DNA from 3 places in the Cobetia sp. LC6 genome. Region 2 is predicted to be linked to each of the others. Evidence: predicted binding sites of a transcription regulator. Region 2 holds the regulator's gene; each other region holds the start of a gene.
The links. Region 2 encodes LexA, which represses DNA repair genes until DNA is damaged. Its sites were predicted from a motif close to TACTGTNTANNTANACAGTA; they were not measured.
Positions count from the first base shown of each region.

Region 1: a site for LexA is predicted at 8,199-8,218, ahead of recN (DNA repair protein RecN). Genes of this name have one in related genera too.
Region 3: a site for LexA is predicted at 1,150-1,169, ahead of QQF40_RS04030 (LexA family protein). Genes of this name have one in related genera too.

Region 1 is NZ_JASSPL010000003.1:46,229-56,354, forward strand. It holds gene carA (glutamine-hydrolyzing carbamoyl-phosphate synthase small subunit) at 1-1,061, opposite strand, end outside; gene dapB (4-hydroxy-tetrahydrodipicolinate reductase) at 1,663-2,469, opposite strand; gene QQF40_RS05160 (esterase-like activity of phytase family protein) at 2,680-3,708, shown strand; gene dnaJ (molecular chaperone DnaJ) at 3,858-5,009, opposite strand; gene dnaK (molecular chaperone DnaK) at 5,179-7,101, opposite strand; gene grpE (nucleotide exchange factor GrpE) at 7,305-7,928, opposite strand; gene recN (DNA repair protein RecN) at 8,305-9,975, shown strand.
Region 2 is NZ_JASSPL010000001.1:216,068-226,193, forward strand. It holds gene QQF40_RS00975 (methylglyoxal synthase) at 1-201, opposite strand, end outside; gene pyk (pyruvate kinase) at 281-1,750, opposite strand; gene topA (type I DNA topoisomerase) at 2,508-5,150, shown strand; gene QQF40_RS00990 (DUF6586 family protein) at 5,150-5,629, shown strand; gene QQF40_RS00995 (hypothetical protein) at 5,882-6,121, shown strand; gene lexA (transcriptional repressor LexA) at 6,224-6,853, opposite strand; gene QQF40_RS01005 (TetR/AcrR family transcriptional regulator) at 7,394-8,071, shown strand; gene QQF40_RS01010 (L,D-transpeptidase) at 8,071-8,613, shown strand; gene nagZ (beta-N-acetylhexosaminidase) at 8,873-10,018, shown strand; gene QQF40_RS01020 (mechanosensitive ion channel family protein) at 10,067-10,126, shown strand, end outside.
Region 3 is NZ_JASSPL010000002.1:173,677-183,802, forward strand. It holds gene ccmB (heme exporter protein CcmB) at 1-121, opposite strand, end outside; gene ccmA (cytochrome c biogenesis heme-transporting ATPase CcmA) at 118-882, opposite strand; gene QQF40_RS04030 (LexA family protein) at 1,356-1,832, shown strand; gene QQF40_RS04035 (IMPACT family protein) at 1,859-2,485, shown strand; gene QQF40_RS04040 (MliC family protein) at 2,819-3,823, opposite strand; gene QQF40_RS04045 (LysR family transcriptional regulator) at 4,417-5,328, shown strand; gene QQF40_RS04050 (cold-shock protein) at 5,567-5,773, opposite strand; gene QQF40_RS04055 (lipocalin-like domain-containing protein) at 5,988-6,437, opposite strand; gene QQF40_RS04060 (ATP-binding protein) at 6,462-8,123, opposite strand; gene QQF40_RS04065 (winged helix-turn-helix domain-containing protein) at 8,127-8,831, opposite strand; gene QQF40_RS04070 (ribonucleoside-diphosphate reductase subunit alpha) at 9,438-10,126, shown strand, end outside.

The sequences.
Region 1 (10,126 bases), on a different contig from region 2:
TGGAAGCTGAAGGCCGGGCGGTCGGTGCGCTCGATGCCCTGCAGGCTACCGTCAAACAGCGACTTGTGGGTCGCGCGCAGGTTGCTGGGCATGCCCGCTTCATCCACTGCGAAGCCGTGGTTCTGGCTGGTGATCATCACCACACCGCTGTCGAGGTCCTGCACCGGGTGGTTCGCACCGTGGTGACCGTGGCCCATCTTGACCGTAGTCGCGCCGGAGGCCAGTGCCAGCAGCTGGTGGCCCAGACAGATGCCGAAGACCGGCGTGTCGGTCTCGAGCACTTCACGAATCGCCGTGATGGCGTAGTCGCAGGGCTCGGGGTCACCCGGGCCGTTGGACAGGAAGATGCCATCCGGATTGAGCGCCAGCACCTCAGCGGCAGGCGTCTGCGCCGGCACGACGGTCAGGCGGCAGCCGCGGGAGGCCAGCATGCGCAGGATGTTGTGCTTGACGCCGTAGTCGTAGGCGACCACGTGGAAGGGGCGTTCGGACTCACGGGTATCGGCGTAGCCTTCGCCCAGTGTCCATTCGCCTTCGTGCCACTCGAACTGCTCGCTGCAGGAGGCTTCCTTGGCCAGGTCCATGCCCTTCAGACCCGGGAAGGCGCGTGCCGCTTCCAGCGCGCGTTCCACGGCGTCATCACCCTGGGCATCTTCACCGGCGAGGATGGCACCGTTCAGGGAACCCTTCTCGCGCAGGATGCGCGTCAGGCGACGCGTGTCGATGTCAGCGATGCCGACGACATTCTCGTCGCGCAGGTACTGATCGAGGGAGCGAGTGGAGCGGAAGTTGCTGGCCAGCAGCGGGAGGTCGCGGATGACCAGGCCGGCGGCTGCGACGCTGCCGGACTCGGTGTCCTCGTCGTTGATGCCGGTATTGCCGATGTGCGGATACGTCAGAGTGACGATCTGTCGGGTGTAGGAGGGATCGGTCAGGATTTCCTGGTAGCCGGTCATGGCAGTGTTGAACACTACCTCGCCGCTGGTCTGCCCATCAGCACCGATGGCGCTGCCGTGAAATACACTGCCGTCTTCCAAGGCCAGTATCGCGGGTTTGATCAACGCAACGTCCTCCCCATAGTGTCCACTTTCCTGCCCGGAATCCGCGGTCGAACACCGGACATGCTGCTTGATTATCGTGCTCGGCATTCGCCGAGCCTGTGTCCCGCTGCCGACTTCTGCCAGGCGCCTGTCACTGGACAGACGCGCGCCAGAAGCGGCAAATTCAGGTTGCAAAAAAGCGGGACGAAACCGAAAAATCAGGTTTCATCCCGCTTGTTATCATTCTTCGGAATGCTGCTGGCCCGAGCGCTGCCAAAACGGCAACCAATAGGGCGGCCAAGAACGTGGCCAAATTGGGTAGAGATTACCGGAATCCTTGAGTGCTGACCACCCCGCGCATGCCCCGCCAGCAGGCGACAAGGCCCACGATACGGCCGTTTCGTCGCTGCGGTCAGCTTGACGAAACCCTTGGCCGGGCCAGGACACTGCACACCACTTGCAAAGCGAGGCAGTCCAGCGGCACAAGGCGGCCCCAATGGCTCACACTTGCGCCGCATCCTGCCCACCAAGACAGCTTTCAAGAAATGCTCCTGAATGTCGCCAGACGGTCATCTCAGCGCTTCGCTCTGCATTCCGCTTGCCCCTTTGCTCTCCACTTCGCTCACTTGAGCCCCAGCACATCCTGCATGTCATAGCGGCCGACTTCACGCCCTGACAGCCATTCGGCCGCGCGTGCCGCACCCTTGGCGAAGGTCATGCGGCTCGACGCCTTGTGGGTGATCTCGATGCGCTCGCCTTCGGTGGCGAACATCACGGTGTGCTCGCCGACGATGTCACCGGCACGCACGGTAGCGAAGCCGATTTCCTTGTCGGTACGCGGGCCACACTGGCCTTCACGCGCAAAGACACCATGGGTGGCGAGATCACGCCCGATGGAATGTGCCACGGCCTCGCCCATCGCCAGCGCCGTGCCGGACGGGGCATCGACCTTGTGACGGTGGTGCGCCTCGATGATCTCGATGTCATAGCCGGCATCGCCCAGGGCACGCGCGGCGGTCTCCAGCAGCTTGAGGGTCAGGTTGACGCCGGAACTCATGTTGGCCGCGAACACGAAGGGCACGCTGTCACGGTAGCCATCCAGCTGCTCGAGCTGCTCCGGCGTGAAACCGGTCGTGCCGATCACCATGCGCTTGCCGTGCTCGGCGCACAGCGCCAGGTTGGCCAGTGTCACCTGCGGTGCGGTGAAGTCGATCACCACATCGAAGTCATCCACCACGGCAGCCAGACTGTCGCTGGCGACCACGCCCAGACGGCCCTGACCGGCCAGCTCACCGATGTCGACGCCCGCCAGGGAGCTGCCGGATTCGACGATGCCCGCCGCCAGCGTCAGACCTTCCACTGCACCGACGGCCTCGACCAACGTGCGTCCCATGCGTCCGGCGACGCCCATGATTGCGATACGGGTCATGCTGACTCCTGCCTGTTGTGGGTCTTGAGGGTGACAGCCCGCGAGCATGCCCCGAGCGTGCCACCTATGCTGTGCCACGAGTATATCAGCCGCCTGCAGCGTTGGCTGACGTCATGTATTTGTGCCGGTTACGCGCTAGAGTAGCCTCGTACCGGGTTGTCTCCTGTTGATCGTCATTTTTCTCTTCACCGCCCAGTCTCCGGAGTCAGCATGCCTGCACGCCAATTCTTCGCCTCGCGCCGCTGGCGCATGCTCCAGACCATCGCTGTCACCGCAGCGCTCGCCAGCCTGTTGAGCGCCTGCGGCGTCCACCCGCGCCCCTACACGCTGGCATCGCCGGAGCAGAAGAGCGAGTTCCCGGAAATCCAGTGGTGCGGCACGCTCAGGCTGCCGGGCAAATGGCTGGATGACACTCCCGTCGGTGGCCTGTCGGACATCGGCTGGGACCAGGACGAGTCACTGCTGTATGCCGTGTCGGACCGCGGCTGGCTGCATCGTCTGCGGCTCGCCTTCCGCCATGGCGAGCTGGTCGGAGCCAAGGCGCTCAATACCTACACCCTGCGCGACGAGACCGATGTCTCGCTGCGCGGCGCCCTCAGTGATGCCGAGGGCCTGCAGCTGCTGCGCGCGAACAATGACCGCCGCGGCGATTCCCGCCTGGTGATCAGCTTCGAGCAGCAGCCACGTGTCGAGCACTTCCTGCCCAGCGGCCTGGCCGTCAGCGAGCCCTTCACCCCGATGGGTGCGCGTGGCGCGGCGCCCAACAACGGCATGGAGGCCCTGACCCTGCACCCGCAATACGGCATGCTCGCCGGGCTGGAAGCCACGCCCGAGGGCATGAGCGAGGGCATGACGCGCATCTTCAGCCTCGACGACAAGCACGAGTGGAGCTACCCGCTGGCCAGCGACACCGGCTCGAGCCTGACCGCGATGGAGATGCTGCCCGACGGTGACATGCTGATGCTGGAGCGCGCCTTCTCACCGCCCTTCCCGCTGGTGATCAGTCTGCGCCGCGCGCATCTCGGCGAGCCCGGCACCCAGGCCGAGGTACGCACCCTGGCACGCCTGTCGAGCGGCGACGGCTGGTCGCTGGACAACTTCGAAGGGCTCACGCATCTGGAAGGCAATCGCTTCCTGATGATCTCGGATGACAACTTCAGCAGCTTCCAGACCACGCTGCTGAGCTGCTTTGCGGTCATCGAACCAGAAGCCTTCACGGCTGAATCAGCGCCGCAATAGCCATGCCCCGGGCTGCGTTACTGGACTGAATTGCTGGACTGAGTCACCGGGCCTGAAACGCGAGAGCCCCGCACTCGAATTGTCGAGTGCGGGGCTCTCTGGCATGAAGGCCATCCACGGAACTGGCCCGCGAATGGCAAGGCGAATGCCTAGGGCTTCATGTCCTCGAAGAACTTCTTCACGCCATCGAAGAAGCTGTTCTCCTTCGGTGAATGGCTCTTGCCGGTATCACCGAGGCTCTGCTGGAACTGACGCAGCAGCTCCTTCTGCTCTTCATTCAGGCTGACCGGGGTCTCGATGACCACCTTGCACAGCAGGTCCCCCGCGGGGCCGCCGCGCACCGGCTTGACACCCTTGCCGCGCAGGCGGAACAGCTTGCCGGTCTGGGTCTCGGCCGGAATCTTCAGCACGACACGTCCGTCGAGGGTCGGCACGTTGAGCTCGCCGCCCAGCGCCGCATCGACGAAGCTGATCGGCACTTCACACTGCAGGTGACGACCATCGCGCTTGAAGATCTCGTGCTCGCGCAGGTTGACCTGCACATACAGATCACCGGACGGCCCGCCATTGACACCGCCCTCGCCTTCGCCATTCAGACGGATGCGGTCGCCAGTATCGACGCCCGGCGGAATCTTGACCGAGAGGGTCTTGGATTCCTGGACGCGGCCTTCGCCGTGACACTTGCGGCACGGCACGCTGATCTTCTCGCCACGACCGTGGCAGGTCGGACACGCCTGCTCGACCGCGAAGAAGCCCTGCTGCATGCGCACCTTGCCCATGCCATTGCAGGTCGGGCAGGTTTCCTTGCTGGAACCCGGCTCGGCACCATCGCCATCGCAGTGGTCACAGGCCGCCAGACGCGGCACGCGGATGTCGACCGTGGTACCGGCAACCGCCGATTCCAGATCGAGATCCAGGTTGTAACGCAGGTCGCTGCCGCGCTGCGGAGCGTTCGGGTTGCGACGACCACCGCCGCCACCGAAGATGTCACCGAAGACATCGCCGAACACATCGCCGAAGCCGCCGGCACCACCACCGCCAAAGCCGCCGCCACCGAAGCCGCCGCCGCCCTGACCATCGACACCGGCATGACCGAACTGGTCATAGGCGGCGCGCTTGTCAGCGTCGGACAGCACTTCGTAGGCTTCAGAGACTTCCCGGAACTTCTCGGCCGAAGTTTCATCATCCGGGTTGCGGTCCGGGTGATGCTTCTGGGCCAGGCGTCGGTACGCCTTCTTGATGTCCTTGGTGTCGGCGCCACGCTCGACACCAAGCACTTCGTAATAATCACGCTTGGACATGGATCAGGTCCGCCTGGATTGCTGGCAGCCTGAGGCTGCCGGTCTGTTCTGGAATGCCGGTTGTCACCGGTGGCTCGCGGCTAGCGCAAGGCGCCACCGATGCAAACGACAACGCGGGACACCTTCACAAGGCTCCCGCGCTGTCATCAGACGTCGTTCAAGAAATCCCTCAGGACTTCTTGTCGTCGTTGACTTCCTCGTACTCGGCGTCAACCACGTCGTCGTCCTGCTTCTTGCCAGCCTGACCTTCGGCAGCCTGCTCCCCCTGGGCGCCCTGCTCGGCGTAGAGCTTCTGCGCCAGGTTGCCGGACGCTTCGGTCAGTGCATCCAGCTTGGCCTGGATCGCATCCTTGTCATCGCCTTTCAGGGCTTCTTCCAGCTCGGAGATCGCCGTCTCGATGGCTTCCTTCTCGCTGGCTTCAGCCTTGTCACCGGCTTCGGTCAGGGTCTTCTTGGTCGCGTGAATCATGCCGTCGGCCTGATTGCGCAGCTGGACCATTTCCTCGAACTTCTTGTCTTCGTCGGCGTTGGCTTCCGCGTCACGCACCATCTGCTCGATCTCGTCGTCGGACAGGCCGCCGGAAGACTTGATGACGATGGACTGTTCCTTGCCGGTCGCCTTGTCCTTGGCGGACACGTTCAGGATACCGTTGGCATCCAGATCGAAGGCGACTTCGATCTGTGGCACACCGCGCGGTGCCGGCGGAATGTCGGCCAGGTCGAAGCGACCCAGAGACTTGTTCTGCGCGGCCTGCTTGCGCTCACCCTGCAGGACGTGGATGGTCACCGCGCCCTGGTTGTCTTCAGCGGTGGAGAACACCTGAGACTTCTTGGTCGGGATGGTGGTGTTCTTCTCGATCAGCGGCGTCAGCACGCCACCCATGGTCTCGATACCGAGGGTCAGCGGCGTCACGTCCAGCAGCAGCACGTCCTTGACGTCGCCGCCCAGCACGCCGCCCTGGATGCCGGCACCGACAGCGACCGCTTCATCCGGGTTGACGTCCTTGCGTGCTTCCTTGCCGAAGAACTCGGCTACCTTGGACTGCACCAGCGGCATGCGGGTCTGACCACCGACCAGGATGACGTCGTCGATCTCGGAGGCGGACAGGCCGGCGTCGGACAGCGCGGTCTGGCACGGCTTCAGGGAGCGTGCGACCAGGTCGTCGACCAGAGACTCGAGCTTGGAACGAGTCACCTTGACGTTCAGGTGCTTCGGACCGGTGTTGTCAGCCGTGATGTACGGCAGGTTCACGTCGGTCTGCTGAGCGCTGGACAGTTCGATCTTGGCCTTCTCGGCGGCTTCCTTCAGACGCTGCATGGCGAGGTTGTCGCCGGACAGGTCGATACCGCTGTCTGCCTTGAACTGGTCAACCAGGTAGTTGATCAGGTGCATGTCGAAATCTTCACCGCCCAGGAAGGTGTCGCCGTTGGTGGCGAGCACTTCGAACTGGGTCTCACCGTCGACGTCGGCGACTTCGATGATGGAGATATCGAAGGTACCGCCGCCCAGGTCGTAGACCGCGATGGTCTTGTCACCACGGGACTTGTCCATACCGTAGGCGAGGGCTGCGGCAGTCGGCTCGTTGATGATGCGCTTGACGTCGAGACCCGCGATGCGGCCGGCATCCTTGGTCGCCTGACGCTGGGAATCGTTGAAGTAGGCCGGAACGGTGATGACGGCTTCGGTGACTTCTTCACCGAGGTAGTCTTCCGCGGTCTTCTTCATCTTCTTGAGGATTTCCGCACTGATCTGCGGCGGTGCCATCTTCTTGTCTTTCACCTGCACCCAGGCGTCGCCGTTGTCGGCTTCGACAATCTTGTATGGCACCATCTTGATGTCTTTCTGAACCACATCATCCTTGAACTTGCGACCGATCAGACGCTTGACCGCGAAGAGGGTGTTCTCCGGGTTGGTCACTGCCTGACGCTTGGCCGACTGGCCGACCAGAATCTCGTTGTCGTCGGTGTAAGCGATGATGGACGGTGTGGTGCGACCGCCTTCAGCGTTTTCGATGACCTTGGTTTTCTCGCCGTCGAGCACTGCCACACAGGAGTTGGTAGTTCCCAAGTCAATACCGATGATGCGTCCCATAATCGTATACCTCGAATCTATTGCTAGCCTGAAAGATAAGTCTGGATGTCGGCACCTTGTGTCGGTGCCTGAACTTGTTTCTCTAGATGGGGTCGCGTGTCAGGGTTTCAAGACCCGGCCGGGCAAATTTTCCCGGGCCGGATCGCCCTGAGCCCCCACAGGGCGCGATCCAACGCCGACTGGGCGCTGGGAGCGCGCAGGCCTCATGAGGCCTTGCTGACTGCCACCATCGCCGGACGCACCAGGCGGCCATTGAGGGTGTAACCCTTCTGCATCACGTCGATGACGCTGTTCGGTTCCGCGTCCGGGGACGGCACCATGGCGACAGCCTGATGGTATTCCGGATCGAAGGGCTCGCCGTGCGGGTCCAGCTGCTCGACGCCTGACTTGTTCAGGGCATCCAGCTGCATTTTCAAGGTCATCTCGATGCCTTCGACGTGGGTCTTGGCCGCTTCGTCACCCGACATGGATTCCAGCGCCTTCTCGAGGGAATCCACCACCGGCAGCATTTCCTTGACGAACTTCTCCAGCGCGAACTTGCGCGCCTTCTCGGCGTCCTGCTCGGCACGACGGCGCGCGTTCTGCGCATCGGCAGCCGCGCGCAGCGCCTGGTCCTTGGCTTCCTTCACGGCCTGCTCAAGCTCTTCGACCTGAGCGGCCAGCATCTCGGCTTCCGGGTTGTCCACCAGAGTACCTTCGCCGCCGGTATCGTCGGCATCCAGTACGTTGTCGATCACTTCACCTTCCGGCGTTTCCGGCTGCGGCTCGGCATCGCGAGCGGCACGCTGAAGCTCTTCATCCATCGGGGTCTGCGGGTCCTGAGCCATGCTGATCTCCTGCGGGCCGGCGTCTATGCGCCATTGCCCTGATTCGTGGCCTGCTGAGCGTGTCGCGAAGCATCACACGCACTGGCTGACAGACAGGCCATGAGTTGCCTTGAGAGGCAGCAAGGCCAGGCCATTGCTGCCGACTGAAAGTGTCAGTGCCTCTATATGGGGACAGCACATCGCTTCTCAAGCCTTGCCGCGGGCTTTTCTCCCCACTGAACCCGGCATGGATTGAAGGCCACCCGAACGTGCTGTATAAAAAGCCATGCTCACTGTATAAACATACTGTATGGCGACACCGTAGCCCGCCCATCGAGTCCGGGTCCGCTGATGTTCCCCCAGCACGGCGTACGTCAAAGCCCCCTCGGAGGTAGTCATGCTGCTGCAACTCGCCATCCAAGATTTTGCCATCGTCGAAACGCTGGAACTCGATTTCCGCCGCGGCATGACCGCCATCACCGGCGAGACCGGTGCCGGCAAGTCCATCCTGCTCGGCGCCCTCGGCCTGTGCCTGGGCGAGCGTGCCGATGCCGGCAGCGTGCGCCATGGCGCCGACCGCGCCGACCTCATCGCGCGCTTCGATATCAGTGAGCTTGACGACGCTCGCCAGTGGCTGGATGAACGCGAACTGGGCAGCGACGACTGCCTGCTGCGTCGCGTCATCACCGCCAGCGGCCGCTCAAAGGCCTGGATCAACGGCACACCCTGCACCATCGCCGACCTTCGCGAGCTGGGCGAGCACCTGATCGACATCCACTCCCAGCACGCCCATCACTCCCTGCTCAAGGAAGAGACGCACCTGCGTCAGCTCGACGAATATGCGGGCCTGGAGACTCAGGCCGCCCAGCTGCGCGAGGACTTCCGTCACTGGCAGGAGGCGCATCGTCGTCTCAAGCGCATGAGCAATGATGGCGATGAAGTGCGTGCGCGCCGCCAGCTGCTGCGCTATCAGGTCGAGGAGCTCGATGAACTGGCGCTATGCGAAGGGGAACTGGGAGCCCTGGAGCAGGAGCAGGAAACGCTGGCCAATGCCGAGCAGATTCTGGCCGAGGCGCAGTCCGCCGCCGAGTGCTGTGATCACGACGAAGAAGGTGCGCTGTCTCGCCTCAACCAGGCCCTGGCCCGCCTGGCGCATCTGCCGGGCAACGAGCACGGCTCACTGGCCAGTGCGCTGGGCATGCTCGAGGAAGCGCGCATCCAGATAGAGGAAGCGGCGCGTGAGCTGCACCGCTTCGTGGAAGTCACCGAACTCGACCCCGAGCGCCTCGCCTTCGTCGATGAGCGCCTGAGCCGCATCCATCATATCGCGCGCAAGCATCATGTGATGCCGGACGAGCTGCATGGCCTTCATCAGCGCCTGAGCGAAGAACTCGACGGCCTGGGTGGCGATGAGGAGGCCATCGAAGCCTTGCGCGAAGAAGTGGCTCAGCGTCGCGAGGCCTGGAAGGGGCTGGCGAGTGAGGTGAGCGCCAGACGCGCCACTGCCGCCCCGCAACTGGCCAGCGACATCCAGGATCAGCTGGCCTTCCTGGGCATGGGCAAGGCCACCTTCGAGGTCGCCATCGAGGCGCGAGAGCGTCCGCAACCGGAAGGCATGGAGCGTATCCACTTCCGCATCAGCGCCAACCCGGGCCAGCCGCCACGTGCGCTGGCCAAGGTCGCCTCCGGCGGCGAGCTCTCGCGTGTGTCGCTGGCGATCCAGGTCGTGGCCGCCAGTCGCTCGACCATCCCCAGCCTGGTCTTCGATGAAGTCGATGTCGGCATCTCCGGCGCTACCGCCGAGATCGTCGGTCAACTGTTGCGTCGGCTGGGCGACAAGGGGCAGGTGCTGACCGTCACTCACCTGCCGCAGGTCGCCGCACAGGCGCATCAGCACCTGCATATAGAGAAGCAGGCAGAGAAGGACACGACCCGCACCCACATGGCGCTGCTGGATGAATGCGGCCGCGTGCGCGAGCTGGCACGCATGCTGGGCGGCATTCACCTTTCCGAGCAGACCCTCGCCCATGCCCGCGAGATGCTGGGCGCTGCCGACAGCCGCCACTGAACGCTGCCGTCGACCTCCATGCACCGCTGCTGACGTCCATTCGTCCAATGACACTCCCCGGCAAGACGAGCGCTGGAGTCATGGATCGAGGAAAAATGAACGCCAGAGACACGAACGGCCGCCCTTGAGGGCGGCCGTTCGTGTCTCTGGC
Region 2 (10,126 bases):
CTCGACCTCGAGGCCCAGCTCCTTGCTGATGCGGCGGGCAGTCGTGCCCGTGCCCAGCAGCTGGTGACGGGACAGCTCATCGCGCCAGCGATTGGCCCACGCCAGTATTTCATCCTTCTTGCCATCGTGCGCCACCAGCGCAATGCGCTTGCGTGCTGGCAGGGTGCGCCGTGCCTGGCGCTTGGGTCGTTGTTCGCTCATTCCCTGGCCTCCTGAGGATGGGGCAATGTCGCTGTCCTCCCGCCCCGAAAGGCCTGGGGCGGGAGGCCAGCGAGGCCGATCAGTCGATGGTGCTGCCGACAGTGACGATCTTCATGGTGTTGGTGCCGCCATGTGCGTTCATCTGGTCGCCACGGGTCAGGATCACCAGGTCACCGCGAGTCGCGATGCCGCGAGCTTCCAGTTCCGCGATGGCGCGGCGGTTGATTTCCGCCGCCGGCAATTCGCTGGAATCGAAGGGCAGTGACACCACGCCACGGTAGAGCGCCATGCGACGCTGGGTCTTCTGATCCTGTGCCAGGCCGACGATTGGCAGGCCGGAGCGGATGCGCGAGGCGATCAGCGGGGTATAGCCGGATTCCGTCATGCACACGATGGCCACGACACCGGTCAGGTGGTTGGCGGCATACATCGCGGACAGCGCGATGGTCTCGTCGGTCTTGCTGAAGCCTTCGTGGATGCGGTGCTGGGATTCCTGCGCGGCACGCTCACGTTCGGCACCCAGGCAGACGCGATCCATGGTCTCGATGGTCTCGACCGGGAAGTCGCCAGCGGCGGTCTCGGCCGACAGCATCACGGCGTCGGTGCCGTCGAGCACGGCATTGGCGACGTCGAAGACTTCTGCGCGGGTCGGCAGCGGCGCGCTGATCATGGATTCCATCATCTGGGTGGCCGTGATGACCACGCGGTTGAGGCTGCGCGCGCGGCGGATCATGCGCTTCTGCACACCGATCAGCTGAGCATCGCCAATCTCGACGCCCAGATCGCCACGCGCCACCATCACGCCTTCACTGGCGAGGATGATGCCATCCAGCACGGCGTCGTCGGCGACGGCTTCGGCGCGCTCGACCTTGGCGATCAGGCCGATGTCACGGCCTTCCTCGCCCAGCAGTTCACGTGCCAGCTGCATGTCGGCGCCGCTGCGCGGGAAGGACACGGCCAGATAGTCGACACCGATATCGATGGCGGTCTTCAGATCAGCCTTGTCCTTGTCGGTCAGGGCTTCGGCAGACAGGCCACCGCCTTGCTTGTTGATGCCCTTGTTGTTGGACAGCTTGCCGCCGACCTTGACGGTGGTGTGGATCTCGTTGCCCTTGAGCTCATTGACCTCGAGCACCACACGGCCATCGTCGAGCAGTAGCACGTCGCCCGTGGCAACGTCATCGGCCAGTTCCTGGTAGTCACAGCCGACGCGCTCGGCGGTGCCTTCATCTCGGCCCAGGCCGATATCGAGGATGAACGACTGGCCTTCGCTCAGCTTGACGGCGGTATCCTTGAAGCGCGCGATGCGGATTTTCGGACCCTGCAGGTCGCCCAGCACGGCGACGCTGCGGCCCTGGGCGGCGGCGGCCTGGCGTACGGCCTCGGCGCGCATGCGGTGATCTTCGGGGCTACCGTGGGAGAAGTTGAGGCGTACCACATCGACTCCGGCACGAATCATCGCGTCGAGCACACCCGGCTTGTCACTGGCAGGGCCGAGAGTGGCGACAATCTTGGTGCGGCGGATCGGGCCGTTGAACGCGTGCGGCATGAAAGCATACTCCTTGAACACTGGCGTGATGGACTGGCTGAAAACGCAAACCAGGTTGTTGTCATTTTACTACATTGAAGGCTGAAAGGGAGCCTGTCGAGTATCGTCGGCTGTCGTTGTCCATTCTCGTGATCACGATCGGGACTGCAAGGGGGGCGTGAAGTCTGCCGAGAGATTGTTGCGAATACGTTGCCGTGGGTACGCGGACACGGGCTGGGGCCTGAGGGTCTGTCGCGCTACGTCATGCGGGGCGGCCCGCCATTTCGACGCCTGACAGCCAGGCGTCGCAGGCTCTGCGGCAGCGTCGTGGTGACCGCCCCGTCACGCCAATGTCCGCTGGCTGGCTTTCACTGACAGCCATTCCAGTGCTACCTATATAGTGGCAATACCCTGCTGAGCGAAATTTCCGCTCATCGGCCCAGCGCAGGCCCCTGTACCGGACCCGTTGACCGCGGTCATGTGCTGGTGACCTATGCTCAAACCCGGCTCGGAGGCCGGATTGCCCGCGACCACATGCCTGACGGCTGTCGATGTCATTCGGCGCAAGCCGCATGCTGACGTGGCGGGTGGCAGGGCATGTCTCGAGGCTGTCGCAGAGGCACCCTGTCGAGCCGTCCCGTCGAGGCGTCAGTCTCAACATTGCTGGTCAGCGCTGAAATGCTGGGGTAGGGTAGGCGCATTTTTCGGCTGGGACAAAACCCAGCGCGACGAGTCATTCGCCGGCGCAATCAGCGCCGGCCAGGAGATGCGAGCAACCATGGGCAAGTCACTGGTGATCGTCGAGTCGCCTGCCAAGGCCAAGACCATCAACAAGTATCTCGGCAACGACTTCGTGGTGAAGTCGAGTGTCGGGCACATCCGCGACCTGCCGACCAGCGGTAGCGGCAAGCAGGCCACCGACCCCAAGGAACGTGCCCGTCAGGCGGCGGAGACTCGCAAGATGTCGCCCGAGGCCAAGGCGGCTCACAAGGCACAGAAGGCCAAGACCCAGTTGATCCGCCGCATGGGGGTCGACCCGGAGAATGGCTGGGAGGCGCATTATGAGATCCTGCCCGGCAAGGAGAAGGTCGTTTCCGAGCTGACGCGTCTGGCCGAGAAGGCCGACACCATCTATCTCGCGACGGATCTTGACCGCGAAGGTGAGGCGATTGCCTGGCACCTGCGCGAGACCATCGGTGGCGACGATTCGCGTTACAAGCGCGTGGTGTTCAACGAGATCACCAAGAAGGCGATCACGGCAGCCTTCGATGAGCCGGGTGAGCTGAAGATGGACCGCGTGCATGCCCAGCAGGCGCGCCGCTATCTGGATCGCGTCGTGGGCTTCATGGTCTCGCCGCTGCTGTGGGCCAAGGTCGCCCGTGGTCTGTCCGCCGGTCGTGTGCAGTCGGTCGCCGTGCGTCTGATCGTCGAGCGCGAGCGCGAGATCCGCGCCTTCATCCCCGAAGAGTTCTGGGATGTCCACGCTGAGCTGGCCGCCGCCAGTGGTGAGGCGATCCGTTTCGAGCTGGCACGTCAGGATGGCAAGGCCTTCCGTCCGACCAGCGAGAAGGAGACGATGGATCGCATCGCGGCGCTGCGCACCGCCAGACTCGCGATCACCAATCGTGAAGACAAGCCGACGCGCTCCAAGCCGAACGCGCCATTCATCACCTCCACCCTGCAGCAGGCGGCCAGTGGTCGTCTCGGCTTCTCGGTCAAGAAGACCATGATGATGGCCCAGCGTCTCTACGAGGCGGGTTACATCACCTACATGCGTACTGACTCGACCAATCTGTCGGCGGACGCGGTGGCCACGGCGCGCGACTTCATCAGCGAAGAATACGGCAGCAACTACCTTCCTGAAGCGGCCAACGTCTACTCCAGCAAGGAAGGCGCCCAGGAAGCGCACGAAGCGATTCGTCCTTCCGAAGTGTCGCGCCGTGCGACGGATCTCGTCGGCATGGAGCGTGACGCCGAGCGTCTGTATGAGCTGATCTGGCGCCAGTTCGTGGCCTGTCAGATGCTGCCGGCCGAATACCTGTCGTCCACGCTGACCATCGAAGTGGATGGCTATGAGCTGCGCGCCAAGGGCCGTGTGCTCAAGTTCGACGGCTACACGCGTGTCATGAAGCCGATGGGCAAGAAGGAAGAGGACCAGTCGCTGCCGGATCTTGCCATCGGCGAGAAGCTGGACCTGGTCGAGCTGCAGCCGCTGCAACACTTCACCAAGCCCACGGCGCGTTACACCGAGGCCAGCCTGGTCAAGGAGCTGGAAAAGCGTGGTATCGGTCGTCCGTCCACCTATGCCGCCATCATCTCCACCATCCAGGACCGTGGCTACGTGGCGCTGGAAAACCGCCGCTTCTATGCCGAGAAACTGGGCGACATCGTCACCGATCGCCTCAGCGAGTCCTTCAAGGATTTGATGGACTTCGGCTTCACGGCGCGCATGGAAGACTACCTCGATGAGGTGGCCAACGGCGGGCGCAACTGGCGCGAGCTGCTGGACACCTTCTACGCCGAGTTCAAGGCCGAGCTGGACCACGCCCAGTCCGAAGAGGGCATGCGTCCGAACCAGCCGGTGCCGACGGACATCGCCTGCCCGACCTGCGGGCGTGAGATGCAGATCCGTACCGCCTCGACCGGGGTGTTCCTGGGCTGTTCCGGCTACAACCTGCCGCCCAAGGAGCGCTGCAAGACCACCATCGATCTGCTGCCGGGCGATGAGGCCGTGGCGGCCGATGCCGGTGAAGATGCCGAGACGGATGCGCTGCGCGCCAAGCGTCGCTGCCCGATCTGTGCCACCGCGATGGACAGCTACCTGATCGATGAGCAGCGCAAGCTGCACGTCTGCGGCAATAGCCCGGACTGTGTCGGTCACGAGGTCGAGGAAGGTCAGTTCCGCATCAAGGGCTACGATGGCCCGGTGATCGAGTGCGACAAGTGCGGTTCCGACATGCAGCTCAAGACCGGGCGTTTCGGCAAGTACTTCGGCTGCACCAACGAGAATTGCAAGAATACCCGCAAGCTGCTCAAGTCCGGTGAAGTGGCGCCGCCGAAGATGGACCCGATTCCGATGCCGGAACTTGCCTGCGTCAAGGTCGAGGACCACTACGTGCTGCGCGACGGCGCCAGTGGCCTGTTCCTGGCGGCCAGCCAGTTCCCCAAGAATCGCGAGACGCGCCCGCCGCTGGTCAAGGAGCTCAAGGCGCACGCCGACGAGTTGCCGGAGAAGTATCACTTCATTCTCGAGGCCCCGGATCAGGACCCGGATGGACGTCCTGCACAGATTCGCTTCTCGCGCAAGGTCAAGGCTCAGTACGTCATGACCGATGAAGATGGCAAGGCGACCGGCTGGAAGGCGACCTACGACAACGGCCGCTGGGTCGTCGAGGACAAGCGCAAGGGAGCCAAGAGCTGATGAGCCAGCGTGCCCGTACCAATCAGCTGCTGTATCAGGCCGAGTTGCTGCTGGCCCAGTCAGCGGTCTCTGGCGACGATGAGCATGCCGTGGCGCGTCGCATGGCCGGTGAAGAGGGCGCGCTCGCCCTGCTGGAGCTGGCGCTGGCCTCATTGCTGGAAGAGTGTGCCGTGACGGCGCGCTGGCCGCAGGGGAGCTGGCGCGAGCGCCTGGCCACACCACCGACGCCCATTGCCGAGGTCGAGCAGCTGCGCAGCCTGCTGGAACGTCCTGACAGCTGGTTGTCTGAGCTGATCGCGGATGTGACCCGTCTGCATGAAGAGGGTGGCGTCGCTCGCCGCGAGGAATCGCGTTCGCGGGGTGATGGTCTGATCATCGCGGCAGCCTCGAGCGACTCGCTGGCCGAGCGTCTCAGCGCCGCCATCACGGCATTCAAGGCGCTGCTGCCGCAGCTGCGCGAGTCGAGCGTCGAGTGGTAGGTCAAGGCGCTGATATGGCGCTGCACGTTGGTGATGACTGGCGCATGGCGATCGGGTGACGTTTCGCCTTCACGGGTGCTAGACTGATCGCATTGTGGCAAGCCCTGCACTCTCCGGTACGACCATGGCTCTGGCTGTGGTCGTACTTTTTTCTGCGTCGCTGATGGCAACGCGGTGCCGGGCTTGCCAGCCGTCGCGCTGACGATTACAACGACGCCGGTATCTCACGAGGTGCCGTGCAGGAGGAATGACGTGTCCGATCCCGCCGTACTTGAAATTGTGCAAATGGAAGATGGTGAAGTGATTCTGCGCGCCGCGGAAAGCGAAGGTGAGCCGCTGCTCAGCATTCGCATTTCAGACGAGGCCGCTGATCTGCTGCGTGACAATCGTTTCGAGGTCGCGCGTGAGATGATCGACCACGCCATCACCCGGACTCGCCTCTGGGATGGCGAAGAAGACGAGGATGAGCAGTCAGAAGGCATCGTGCACTGATGCATCGCTCGCGCTTCGCGCACAAAAAACCCGCCTCGAGGCGGGTTTTTTTGTGCAATGCGTGCGGCTTTTCTGTTGCTTAAAGCGCAGCTGGTCAAGACCTCAGTGCAGGCCACCATCGCGGATGACACCTACCCCGAGGCCCTCGATCTCCAGGCTGTCCGTGCGCAGGTCGACCTTGATCGGTGAGAAGTCCTCGTTTTCGGCTTCCAGCCACACATAGTGCCCGTCACGGCGGAAGCGCTTGACGGTGACTTCATCTCCCAGGCGTGCCACCACGATCTGCCCGTCACGCACGCTGGTGGTGCGATGCACGGCCAGCAGGTCGCCTTCCAGAATTCCCACATCCTTCATCGACACGCCGCGCACACGCAGCAGGTAGTCGGCAGCCGGCGAGAAGTAGTCGCTCGGCAGCGGGCAGTGACGGTCGATATGCTCGCTGGCAAGAATCGGGCTGCCGGCGGCCACTTCCCCGATCACCGGCAGACCATCGTTGGCGCTCTCGTCGACGTCAGCCAGCGACGGCACGCGAATGCCGCGTGAGGTGCCCGGCACCATCTCGATGGCGCCCTTGCGCTTGAGGGCACGCAGATGCTCCTCGGCGGCATTCGGCGAGCGGAAGCCCAGCGCCTGGGCGATTTCGGCCCGCGTCGGCGGGTAGCCAGAGGACTTGATGGTCTTGATGATGAAGTCGAAGACATCCTGCTGGCGCGGAGTAAGCGGCTGGGTCATGGCATTGCCTTTGGCCTGGGCGGCATCTTGAGCTGACGGCACGGGGTGTGCATCCATACAACTGTCATTGTATCCAGTCATGGCAGTCATGCAAGGCATCGTGGCTTGTGTGGAGGCCTCAAAGGGCAGGTAGTCGTCGAGATATCGCTGTCTGCCGACTTGGCTTGTCGATATCCAAGGCAAGCTGTCGAGAGGGCAATCCGGTGTGGCCCTGCGGGGTGGTCTGTCACCGAGCACGACGAGTCCTTGAATCGGAACGGTCTGCATTGAAGGAATATCAGGCTCGACTAAACCTTTGGCGTTTGAAACGCGAGAGAATTGTCAGTCGTGACATGGCGCGCTAGAATCAAAGTGTTTCAAACGAATGTTCGCCGATGGCAGTGTTCGGATGTGTCGTGCTCACGTGTGCCGTGGTCAAACGAGCCGATATCGTACGTGGCTTTCCGGTGAACCTGCACCACCTCATGAGAGAGTCGCCGCGCGGCGCTTGCGTCGTGACCTACGACTCCAGTCCTCTTCTACCTGACAAGGGTTCCGCCCATGGCCCAGACCGATACCGTTACCCGCATCCTCGATACTGCCGAGGTGCTGTTCGCCGAGCGTGGTTTCGCCGAGACCTCATTGCGCAACATCACCAGCAAGGCCAAGGTCAATCTGGCGGCGGTGAACTACCACTTCGGGTCCAAGAAATCGCTGATCCAGGCGGTCTTCGCGCGCTATCTCGATCCATTCAGCGAGCGTTTCCACGCGGCGCTCGACAGTGTCGAGCAGCAATACGCCGGGCGTCAGGTGCCGCTTGAGGTCCTGCTGGAGGTGATGGCGCGTACCGTGCTGGAGGTGCCGGCCGAGCGCAACAGCCTGCGCACCTTCATGCGCCTGCTCGGGCTTGCCTACACTCAGGGTCAGGGCCATATGCGGCGCTATATCCGCGAGCATTACGGCACGGTCTTCAGCCGCTTCGCCGAGCTTCTGAAGCTTGCGACCCCTGATCTGCCGGACAACGAGCGCTTCTGGCGCCTGCACTTCATGCTCGGTAGCGTGATCTTCACCTTCTCGGGCCTGGATGCACTGCGGGATATCGAGGAGGCCGAGTATGGCCATCACACCACGGTGCGTGAGCTGATCCAGCACATGCGTCCGGTGGTGGTCGCGGCGATGGCAGCGCCGTTGCCGGCCTCGCTCGGGGATGGTGAGGCGGTCACCCAGGCGGCCAGCTGATGGCCTGCTGGGTAGCGGTGGATCTCTCGCGCCAGAGCCTTGAGATACGCAATGACGCGCCGAGTGGCAGTCGTGATGCGCCGCCCTGCGCGGCTGCCCCTGACGCGCTGGTGCACGCCTGCGCGATCTCCAGCGGCCTCAACGGTATCGGCGAGCTCGATGGCAGCGGTTGCACGCCAACCGGCTGGCATGTGATTTGTGCCGCCATCGGGGCGGGCAATCCGCGTGGCGCCGTCTATCGCGGACGGCGCTTCACGGGCGAGGTATTCACCCCCGAGCTTGCCGAGGAGCATCCAGAGCGTGACTGGATCCTGACGCGCATTCTATGGCTCAGTGGCCGCGAGCCGGGCATCAATCGCGGTCGCAATGCCCGCGGTGAGCGGGTCGATAGCCTGCGCCGCTACATCTATTTTCATGGCACGCCCAGCACGGAGCCCATGGGGATAGCGGCGTCCCACGGCTGCATTCGCTTGCGCGATGATGACCTGCTGCGACTCTTTGCCGAGGCTGTGCCAGGCACTCCGGTGCTGCTGCATCCCTGAAGGCGTTGGTGTACGAGTCTGATACCCTCCATGAGCTGCCGCCGGAACCTGGGTGACAGCCCCTTGCCGGGGCGCAGCTGGCCGCGACTGTTCGATAGGGGTTCAGTCGGCTAGAATTGCGCCTTTCCTCGCGCTGGCAGCCTGATTCATCGTGTTTCTTCCAGGCTGCCGAGCCCCGTAAAAGACATGAAGTCCCGGCGGTCGTGAATCCTCTCTTCACGGGATATCACTGCCGCAGGCCATGGACAGGAAGGATGACATGACACAGCCACTGGGCTCCGTAATGGTCGATGTTGCGGGGCTGACCCTCGCCCGCGACGAACGTGAACTGCTGGCACGCCCTGCCGTCGGGGGCGTCATCCTGTTTGCGCGCAACTGTGCCTCTCCCGAGCAGGTACTGGAGCTGAGCCGCGAGATTCGCAGCGTCAATCCCCACCTGCTGATCGCCATCGATCAGGAAGGCGGGCGCGTCCAGCGCCTGCGCGAGGGCGTGACACGCCTGCCGTCGATGCGCAGCCTGGCGCAATGCTGTCTCGGGCGTGACTGTGATGGCTGCGGCGAAGACGCCCAGGCCGCAGGCCTGGGTCTGGCACGCGATGCCGGCTGGCTGCTGGGCATGGAAATGGCAGCCATCGGCTGTGATATCACCTTTGCGCCGGTACTGGATATCGATGTGGCTGGCTCGACCATCATTGGCGATCGCAGCTTCGGCGCCACGCCGGAAGACGTCATCGCGGTGGGCGGCGCCTTCATCGACGGGCTGCAGGAGGCGGGCATGTCCGCCGTCGGCAAGCACTACCCGGGGCATGGTGGCATCTCGGCAGATACCCACCTGGAACGCGTGGTCGACCCGCGTCCGTTCCGCGAGCTGCGCGAGCATGATCTCAAGCCCTTCGCGGCCCTCGCCGAGCGCCTGGGCGGCGTGATGCCGGCGCATGTGATCTATCCGGATTTCGATGCACGTCCCGCGGGCTTCTCGCCCAGCTGGTTGGGCCTGCTGCGCGAAGAGTTCGGCTTCAAGGGCGCCATCTTCTCCGATGATCTCGGCATGGCGGCGGCCGTCGCGGAAGGCAGCCCGGCAGAGCGTGCGCGCCTGGCGCTGGACGCTGGCTGCGACATGGCGCTGGTCTGCAATGACCCTGCCGCCGCGCGCGAAGTGCTCGACAGTCTCGATGATGATGAGCAGCGCCACCGAGGCAAGCGCCAGGCGCGACTGCGCTATGCACGGGCTCGCCCGACGCTGGATGGTCTGGTGGGGCTGTCACGCTGGCGGCGCACCCACGCGCGGCTCGAATCGATGGCGGCCAGTCAGGCATCACAGCAGGTCGCCATGCCTTCGGGCACGCTAGGCAGCACCGAGGCGTCTGACGCACGGTCGGCCTCTGAGTCCGGTAACGCGCAATAATCAGGCACGCGGTGCCTTTTTCGAGTCGAAGACTGGCAAGGAATTCCCATGGCTGAGCAATCCGCCACCGAGGCTGCTGCCGACAAACTGGCAGCGCCTGCCGAAGAG
Region 3 (10,126 bases), on a different contig from region 2:
TCAGCTCACTGCGCCGGCACAGCGCCTGACGCAGGTCGCGCGCGAGGGTCGCCTTGAAGGCCCCGGCCAGCGAACTGGTGGGCGGGGCCTCGGGTAGTGCCGTCAGCAGCTCATGGTTCATGCCGAGGCACCTTGTGTCGAGGCTGTGTCTTTGCCCACGTCCTGCTCTGATTCCTGTGCCAGTCCCTGTTCGACCTTCATCCCTTCCTTCGCCCCCAGGCACAGGCGGCGCAAGCGTGAGGCCTGCGAGAAGCGATGGTGGGTCGTCATCACCACGCTACCCCCGCGCTGGACGTGAGCGAGCAGCAATGATTCCAGCGCCTGAACACCGTCGCGATCGATGGCGGTGAAGGGCTCATCGAGCACCCACAGCCGGCGTGGCGTCAGATGAAGCCGCGCCAGCGCGATACGTCGCTGCTGCCCAGCGGACAGCTGCTGGGCAGGTACATCCTCGAAACCGGCCAGTCCCACGGCGTTAAGCGCCTGCCAGGCGAGTTCGCTGCGGGTCTCTGCCTTCGCCTGCGGTTGACCGCCAAGCGCCTGATACCAGGCAAGGTTTTCCAGTGCGCTCAGGGTGCCCTTGATGCCGGGCTGGTGGCCCAGATAGAGCAGTGAGCCCAGAAAGTCGTCACGCACCCGCGAGGTGGGCTGGCCGCGCCAGAGCACCTCGCCCTCGTAGTCATGGAACTGACCGGACAGAATCTTGAGCAGGGTCGTCTTGCCACTGCCATTGGGCCCTTCGACCTGCAGGATCTCTCCCGCATGCAGCGAGAGATCCAGTCCCTCGAACAGCCAACGCTCATCACGCTCACAGCCGAGCGCCACGACCGCCAACAGAGGCGGCGCGCTACTGACTTCATCGCTGGCAGGCTGGCTGGGCATCCCGGATTCTCGCGGCTGAGCCGTCGCGGAGTGCGACATCAAAGGCAGACCCAAGGGTCACTGCGGCCCATTCTACGAGCTGAGTTCGACACTGACCACCGAGCAGCTGATCGCCTGGCATCGCAGCCCCGCCATGACGGGCAGTCAAGCACTCGAGAAATATATCAGCGACATGTGGTGCACATTCATACGACACACTTTCGCTGGTTTGGCGCCGGTCGATCCGCTGACCTCTTGCCACTTCGCGAGAGCTTGCTATGATGCAGGCACTGTATACAAAAACAGTATCCATACAGTACCTTCATCACACGTCTGCCGAGTGCAGGCACAGACTGATCGGGTCGGCTCAACGCGTTATCAGCATGTTCGCGGAGCCTAGCAGGCGACAGATGAACTCAGCCTGACGACCCTCCACGCTGCACCGCAGGCCGACGCACCATCCGCGCCGACCGCACGGCATCAGGGGATAGCTCATGTCACGTCTTCACGCTCCGCACTACCTTCAGCGTCTTCACAACCTGCCGCTCAATGACCAGGCCTGGCAGGAAATCACCGCCAGCGACATGATGGATATCCCGCTGCTCGGCAACATCACGGCCGGCATGCCCATCGAAGCCATCGCCGACTGCGGTACGGTTGCCGTGCCGACACGCATGGTGCGCCGCAACACCTACGCCCTGCGCGTGCGCGGCCATTCGATGATCAACTGCAATATCCATGATGGCGACATCATCATCATCGAACGCAGTGAAAGCGCCGAGAACGGCGAGACCGCCGTGGTGATGATCAACCAGCAGGAAGTGACGCTGAAGAAGCTGTATATCGAGAAGACCGGCGTGCGCCTGCAACCGGCCAACGACAGCATGGCCCCCATCTATCTCAAGAATGCCGATATCGAAGTGCTGGGCATGGTGATGGGCGTGGTGCGCGGCAATGCCGTCACTCACTGAGGACGACGCTTTGGTAAGATGGTGCCATGACCTATCTGATACCGGCACTGGCGCCCGAGGCGCACCATGAACACAGCATCGAGATCGAGAAGAGCCGCTTCATCGCCTGGCTGGCCCATACCCCGACGCCAGAAGGCATGACGCGGCTGCTGGCTCAGGCGCATCTCGCCCACCCCAACGCACGCCACCACTGCACGGCGTTCATCGCCGGGGCGCCCGATGAGCAGAATGCCATCGGCTTCTCCGATGATGGCGAGCCGGGCGGCACTGCTGGCAGGCCGATGTATCAGGTGCTCGAAGGCAGTGGCGTCGGTCAGGTGGCCTGTGTGGTGATCCGCTACTTCGGCGGTATCAAGCTGGGCACCGGCGGACTGGCGCGCGCATACAGCCGCGCAGTGCTCGAGGCGCTCGAGAACCTGCCCACCACGACCTTCACACCGCGCACGCCCAGGCGCCTGAAGGTCGGCTTCGCCCATGAGGCTGATGTTCGCCACTGGCTGAACGGCTACGATGTGCCGGTGGATGCCAGCGACTATGGTGCCGATGGCGTGGTGTTGACGGCGGGCTGGCCGCAGGGCGGTGCCCAGCCGCCGCTGGAAGAACTGCATGCGCGCCTCAAGGGAGCGCTGGAAGTGCTCGACTCCCGCGACTGATCTTCACCAGCGACTGATCGACGCCAGCGACTCCCTTTTGCTGTGCACAAACACGAACGCCATCGCTACCCCCTTGCTCGGGCGGCGATGGCGAAGGATGAGGCCAGCGCGCGTGAATTACCCTTGTCAGCGAACAGGGAAGCAGACACCAGCAGGACATTGAGTGAGGCTTTTGACCTGTAGAAGGTCTCCATGAAGGTGAGGCGTGATCCTGTCAACGGTATTCGACCCGATCCGCATGCACCGCATGATAAATGAGCCATTCCACACGAAAAGCGACTTGAATCGCCTATATCATTCGAAAAAGACGAATATCACGGCCAGTCGTCACCCTTATTCGGCCGCTGACGGATAACGGAACGCCTCGCCACAACCCTTCAATTCCTGCCCAGCAACCGTCAAGGTCGCCGTCAGTGGGTAGGGAGCGCCCTGCATCGAATCGAAGCAGGCACCCGGCGCGACCACCAGCTGCAACGGCTCGCCCTGCTTGCCGTCAGCCGGGAGTTGCGCCTTGAGCACACGGCTATCGTTTGCCTCGCGGGCGACCCGATAAGGCAGCTTGACCACCTGGACGCCTGACGAGCGAGCGCCAGCCTCCGTCTTTGCAGAGCGCTCGGATTCCTGCGCCTCGTGTAGCGACTCGAGCAAGCCCTGCATGACCGTCAGCGTCAGCAGATTGTGCTCGCTGTCGAGACTGACCTGCCAACCGGGCTCATTACCCTGTGCCACCAGCAGTGGCTTTTGTGTCGTCGGATGAATCACGCGCCGATCATCCTGCACACACTCCAGGTTGCCGCGGGCATTCTGCAGCATCGCCTCGGAACCCTTGAACCACACCTCCAACCCCTCTTCACCGGGCAGCGCCTTCGCATCACCAGACGCCTTCTCGGCCGGCGATGCACCGACATTGGCCTGATAGCGCTCGCCCGAGGCACTGACGACCCGCTCCAGGGTATAGGCATGCCGTCGTGACCACAGCCGCAACCACTCATGCGACGCCTCGGCGTCGCCTTCGCTGAAGGCCATCAGCAGATCCTGCGCCGGAGTACATCGCCACACCTGATACTCACTCGCCCGGGGCGGTGGCAGAAAGCTGGCGGGCAAGGTCACGGCAGCGGCCTTGCCCAGCGATTCCGCACTGGGCGGCGCAGGCTTCTTCGCCACCTCATGCACCACGGGGCCCGGGTCCTGTGCGGGAGCTGGCACCTTCAGCGGCGGTTGGCCAGCATCCGTCCCTGTCGTGGCGTCCTGACTCCACGGCAGGGAGGTACATGCGGCCAGCAGCAGGGGCACCGCCAGAGGCGACAGGCGCCATCCCGTTCGACCGGCAGCGATCATCCCTGGCGTGAGGCTCGCGGCCCACCTATGGAGCAACGCACGGAAAATGGCAAAAAGACGGCAGCAATGACGTGACATGATGAACCCTCCCTGGGCATGTCGGACGACAAGAGGCAACGCAGGAGTCTCACGATGAGACACTGCGGCATGGCTGGACTTCAAGGCGGAGACGGCGGCCTTCCTGGCGCACCCTACCGAAGTCTATCAAGCGCAGTGAAGCTTGTGGGGATGGGAATGCCCTGAGAGCGCAAGACGCGTGCGCTGCAGGCCTTGCATGCCCCCCCTCTTGACGCCTGACTCCGGAACCCTTCGTATGCCGCTGCCCCGAGTGATACGCGAGTCGCCATGAATATGAGACAGTATCATGAGCGCCCTCGGTCAACCGCGTGTCATGGTGGTTGCCTGGCAGGGGGGGGAGATCCCGCTGCCACTCCCCCACTGATCCAGTCTCGTGGGAGTATTTGACCCGCTCGCGGCTTGCGCCAAGACTTTCAACTTATCGTTCTCGACTCGCCTATCCAACTGGCCTGTCTCAACTTGCCGTTCGCAACGCACCTTTCTCACTCAACCTCTCAACATGAGCACCATTCATCATGCTTGAATTGCGCCATCTGCGTACCCTGCTGGCCTTGCGTGATGCTGGCTCGCTGGTCGAAGCCGCGGAGCGTGTCCACCTCACCCAGTCCGCCCTGTCCCATCAACTGAAGGACCTAGAGGAGCGCCTGGGCGCGCCGCTGTTCATCCGCAAGACGCGCCCCGTGGAGTTCACCCGCGCCGGGCAGCGCCTGTTGTCGCTGGCAGAGCAGGTACTGCCGCAGTTCCGCATGGCCGAGCGCGACATTGCCCGCATGGCGGGTAGCGAGCAGGGTCGGCTGCACATGGCCATCGAGTGCCATAGCTGTTTTCAGTGGCTGATGCCGACAGTGGACCGCTTCCGCGATCACTGGCCGGAGATTGAAGTCGATATCCCTTCGGGCCACAGCTTCGCTCCCCTGCAGGCATTGGGCCGCGAGCAGCTGGACCTGGTCATCACCGCCAACCCGGTGGAGTTGACCGGTATCCAGTACATTCCACTGTTCCGCTATGAGGTCATGCTGGCCGTGGCACGCCAGCATGCATTGGCCATCAAGGGCCATGTGGAGCCGCAGGACCTGTGTGACGAGACCTTGATCATCTATCCGGTCGAGCATGATCGCCTGGACGTCTTCACCCAGTTCCTCGAACCCGCCAACGTGAGCCCGCGCGAGATCCGCAGCGCGGAGATGACGGTGATGATGATGCAGCTGGTCGCCAGCGGCCGCGGCGTCACGGCGCTCCCCAACTGGGCACTGGCCGAGTATCTGACGCGCGATTACGTGCGCGGCCTGTCGCTGGGCGACGGTGTCTGGGCCACACTCTACGCCGCCGTCAGAGAAGACTTGCTCGGCACGCCATGGATGGACGACTTCCTGCGTACCGCCCGTGAGACTTCATTCGAGGTGCTGAGTGGCGTGAAGCCTGCCTGATCCCCGGACCTCAGCGCTTACGAGGAATGGATACACGAAAGCCCCACCACTCGATGCCTTGCGGCCTGTCGAGTGGTGGGGCTTCTTGTTAGTACTGCTCACTGCTTGTTCACGCCATATCACGTCGGCTTGCGTCCAAGACTTTTTCTTCAGCACAAACAGAACCGCCCCAGCATGAGCTGGGGCGGTTCTTGACATCTATCATCTCAAGCGGAAAGCATTCCGCAATGAGTGATGATCAGTCGATAGCCTTGACGTTGGCTGCCTGCAGGCCTTTCTGGCCCTGAGTCACATCGAAGGAGACCTGCTGGCCGTCCTGCAGGGTCTTGAAGCCATCAGCCTGGACTTCGGAGAAGTGAACGAACAGATCGTCACCACCGTCAGCCGGAGCGATGAAACCAAAACCTTTAGCGTCGTTGAACCACTTAACTGTACCTGTAGCCATGAGAAATTCCTCTCTGATCAGCATGTTTGAAATAACGGGCATTACCCGAAGAGCGTGGGCAAAGCAAAACCATGCATCAAATCAGCGAGGCTTCTCGGGGCGCTCAAGGCGATTTACCGAGCAGCACAGGCGACTGAGTGGTGCGTCTTGCTATCCAACAGGGGCTACATTGCACGCTAACCCATGATCACGTCAAGCCTTTTCGACAATCACTTCACACGGTCGTCAATCGATGCCACTCCAGCCATGTCAGAAATCCCCCTTCCGGCAGCTGAAGGTTAGGTGCATCGGTCCCCAACAGCAGGCGGTCTCCCTCGAGCGTGACGCGCCGAACGAGCGTCACCTCATCCCAGTCGGCGATCGTGGCCAGCGACAGATGATGGCAGACCTCCTCTCTCTCATTGTCCCACTGCCAGCGCCCACAGTAGGCAAAACCCTCTCGAAAGGCGGCGACCAGCTGATCATCCGTCGGCGCCATCCCCAGAGGCTGACGCTCACAGGACACCAGCTGCACGCTCATGTAGCCATTGGCCATGTAATGCAGCTGCCCCTTGCACTCGCCCAGCGGCTCCAGCTCGCGCCCATCCGGCCAGGCATACCAGAAGCGCTTCAGCCGCCATGCGCCGATCAAGTCAGGATGCAGTGAAAAGGAAGATTGCCGCATGGCCGATTCCTCAAACGGTCGTGATCAGGTGGCGTGCTCGTCCTGGAGTGACGGCGGCTTGACCGGCGGCAAGGGCACAGGAGCCTTGCGTTCCAGCTGGCTGGAGGTCAGTGGCAGCAACAGGCTGAAGCGCGCGCCCTTGAGCGATCTGCCCTTGTCCACCACCACACTGCCACCGTGGGAGTGCAGGATCTTCTGCACGATCGAGAGCCCCAGCCCGTAGCCGCCGGAGGCACGCGTCCGCGAATCATCCAGGCGCGCGAAGGGCTTGAAGACCTTCTTGCGATCTTCCTCATTGATGCCGGGGCCATCGTCCTCGACATCGAGCCTGACCACCTGCGGGTCACTGGTGATACGCACCAGCACACGGGAATCCGCGTGCCGGCAGGCGTTGGAGACCAGATTCTGCAGCGCCCGCTGCAGATAGCGTGCCTCGGCCTCGACTTCCAGCGCCTCGCCTTCGATGCTCAGCAGCAACTCAGGATGCAGCGGCGCCAGCGTCTCGCAGACCTGCTCCGCGATCTCGCGGCAATCCACCATGCCGAGGTCCAGCTGGATACCGGCGGCATTGTTGAGGCGTGCGTAGGTCAGGATCTCGTCGATCAGCTTGTCGAGCTCCTCGATGTCACCGTCCGCGCCCCTTATCTGACGCTGGACGAAATCATCATCGACCATGTCCTCGATCATCTGCAGCGCGAAGCGGATACGTGCCACCGGGGTACGCAATTCATGCGAGACCGCCCGAATCATGTCCTGCTGCGCGCCCAGCAACCCCTGCACCCGCTCGGCCATGCCATTGAAGGCCATGCCGAGGCGCCCGAGAAAGTCATTGGACTCGATGCGCACCCGCGTATCGAGATAACCGCCCGCAATGCGTGTCGCGGCCTTTTCCAGACGCGTCAAACGTGCCTCCAATGAACGCACCACCAGATAGATGACGCCGCCCAGCAGACTGATGACCGCCAGTATCATGGCGATGATCAAGGCCGGTGGTGTCGTCTCGAAACCGCGGATGGGGCCGACCTTGAGCATGGCGCGGTCACCCAGGCGAGTATAGAGCGCCATCGCCTGACCATGACTGGCCACGTTGAGCACCACCCGGCCGGCTTCCAGGCGACTGGCCTGCTGCGCATCGAGATTCTGCGGAATGTCAGGCAGCAGCGCGAAGGACAGACCGGAAGCCTGCTGCAGCTGGGCCAGCAAGTCGCTGCGCTGCTCGGCATTCATGGGCTGCAGGGTGTCATGCAGCGACACCATCAATCCGCGCAACTGGCGCTCCGCGAGATGCAGCAGCCGGAATTCCAGCACCCTCTCTTCGCCCGGCACCGCCATCAGCAGCTGCCAGCCGGCGTCATCATGCGGCCGCACCAGAGGCCGCCCTGCCTCAAGGCGGCGCTGCTCCCACCAGCTGAGGTCAAAGACCGCTGCCGGTGCCAGCAACAACCGCCCATCCAGCAGTTGGGCGCTCCGATTGAGGAAAGCCCCGCGCTCAGCCTCCGGCGTGGCCGCGATCTGACTCACCAGCAGGCGCATCGGCGCCGCGCCCAGGCGCGTCTGGTAGGCCTCCAGTCGGACCATGTTGGTCAGCTGAAAGCCGCCCAGCGCGATGCCCAGCGTGAGCACCAATGCCACCAGCAAGACGGCATAGACACGCAGGAAGATACTGTCGGAGAGAGCCCGGCGCATCGTCTAGAGGTCCTTGACGAACAGGTATCCCTTGCTGCGCACCGTCTTGATCCGCTCAGGATGATTGGGATCATCGCCAATCTTGGGGCGGATGCGCGAGACGCGCACATCGATGGAACGGTCCTGGCCGTCGTACTTGATACCGCGCAGCGCAGAGAAGATTTCCTCACGCGTGAGCACGCGCCCTGCATTCGAGGACAGCAGCCACAGCAGGTCGAACTCGGCACTGGTCAGTTCGATGCGCTCGCGCGCCAGCCATGCCTCGCGGGTGGCGTTGTCGATCTCGAGATCATTGAACACCAGGCGAGTCTCACCGGCGGCCACTTCGGGGCCATCGGCGCGACGCAGCAAGGCTCGCATGCGTGCCAGCAGGACACGCGGCTGCACCGGCTTGGGCACGTAATCGTCGGCCCCCATCTCCAGGCCCAGCACCTGATCCATGTCATCGGTACGCGCCGTCAGCATCAGGATCGGCCCGGCGAACTGAGGCCGCACGCGACGACAGATGGACAGACCATCCTCGCCCGGCAGCATCAGGTCCAGAATCACGATGTCGGGGCGCAGACTGATGATCAGGTCCACCGCCCGCGCGCCGTCATTCTCGACGCTCACGCGGAAGTTGTTGGCTTCGAGGTATTCGCGCGTCAGTGTCGCCAGACGCTCGTCATCCTCAACAATCAATACATGTTCTTGCGCATTGGTATCCAAGGGCATTCCATCCGCATCGTTGGGTCAACGTGGCCAGCAGCTCACAAGCAGTTACTTTCCTGTGCCACGTCGTAACCTTTTCAGGGTGATTTGTCACGAATGATACGCCAATTTGGGCGTTTACGCGCCAGCAGCGCAGGCACCATCTACATTGACGCAGCGCAGAAAATTTAACACCTGAACGCTTGACATCCCCCAGCGGCAAGGCCGGATTTTCAACCACACCTTACCCACAAGTTATCCACTTGCACGCCCCATCAAACAACACTATCTTGTGTCCAAAATCAGCTTACACCCCATATGTAGGGTTTTGGCGACGTCGACGCCCATAGATCATGGCGACGATTGTCAAGCCCCGAAAGCATGAATCAGCGTATGGGACGGCAGTCACGCAATGCTGCCGGATCCGTGTCTCATGAACGCTATCAGGCTCAGTCCGGGCGATGATTGCCCCGCCTGAGCCTGATCGAGTTTCTCGACGACAAGGCTGACGACGACAGAATGTCCCCGGGGCGCAGGCAGGAATTTCCAGTCTGCGCCCCGACACGAATTGCCCTCGAGCCCTAACGGGCAACGATTCACCTTCAGACGATTCAGGAAGGCGTCATGGATTCCACTTTCAGCACCGATCAGGCGGCCGTCGACGTGACCGCACCTCAGCGCCTGCGCGTCATCAAGCGCACTGGCGATGTCGCGCCCTTCGATGCCAGCAAGATCTCCGTCGCACTGTCCAAGGCGTTCATCGCCGTGGAAGGCGACCAGGTCGAGTCCAGCTCGCGTATCCGCGATCTGGTCCAGCAGCTGACCAGCCAGATCACCGATGCCTTCCAGCGTCGCATGCCTGACGGTGGCACCTTGCACATCGAAGACATCCAGGATCAGGTCGAGCTGGCGCTGATGCGCTCCGGCGAGCACAAGGTCGCCCGTGCCTATGTGCTGTACCGCGATGAGCACGCCCGTGCCCGCAGCGCGCAGAACGACGGCATCGCCAAGCCGCACCCGACCATCAACGTCACGCACCTGGACGGCAGCGTGCGTCCGCTGGATCTGGGCCGTATCGAGACCCTCGTCTTCGATGCCTGCGCCGAGCTGTCCAACGTCGATGCCCAGAAGATCGTCGATGACTCCCTGAAGAATCTGTACGACGGCGTGCCGGTCGATGGCGTGTCCACCGCGCTGATGATGACTGCGCGTACGCTGGTCGAGAAGGACCCGAACTACACCTACGTCACCGCCCGCCTGCTGCAGGACAACCTGCGCCGCGAAGCCTTGAGCTTCCTCAAGGTCGCTGACGA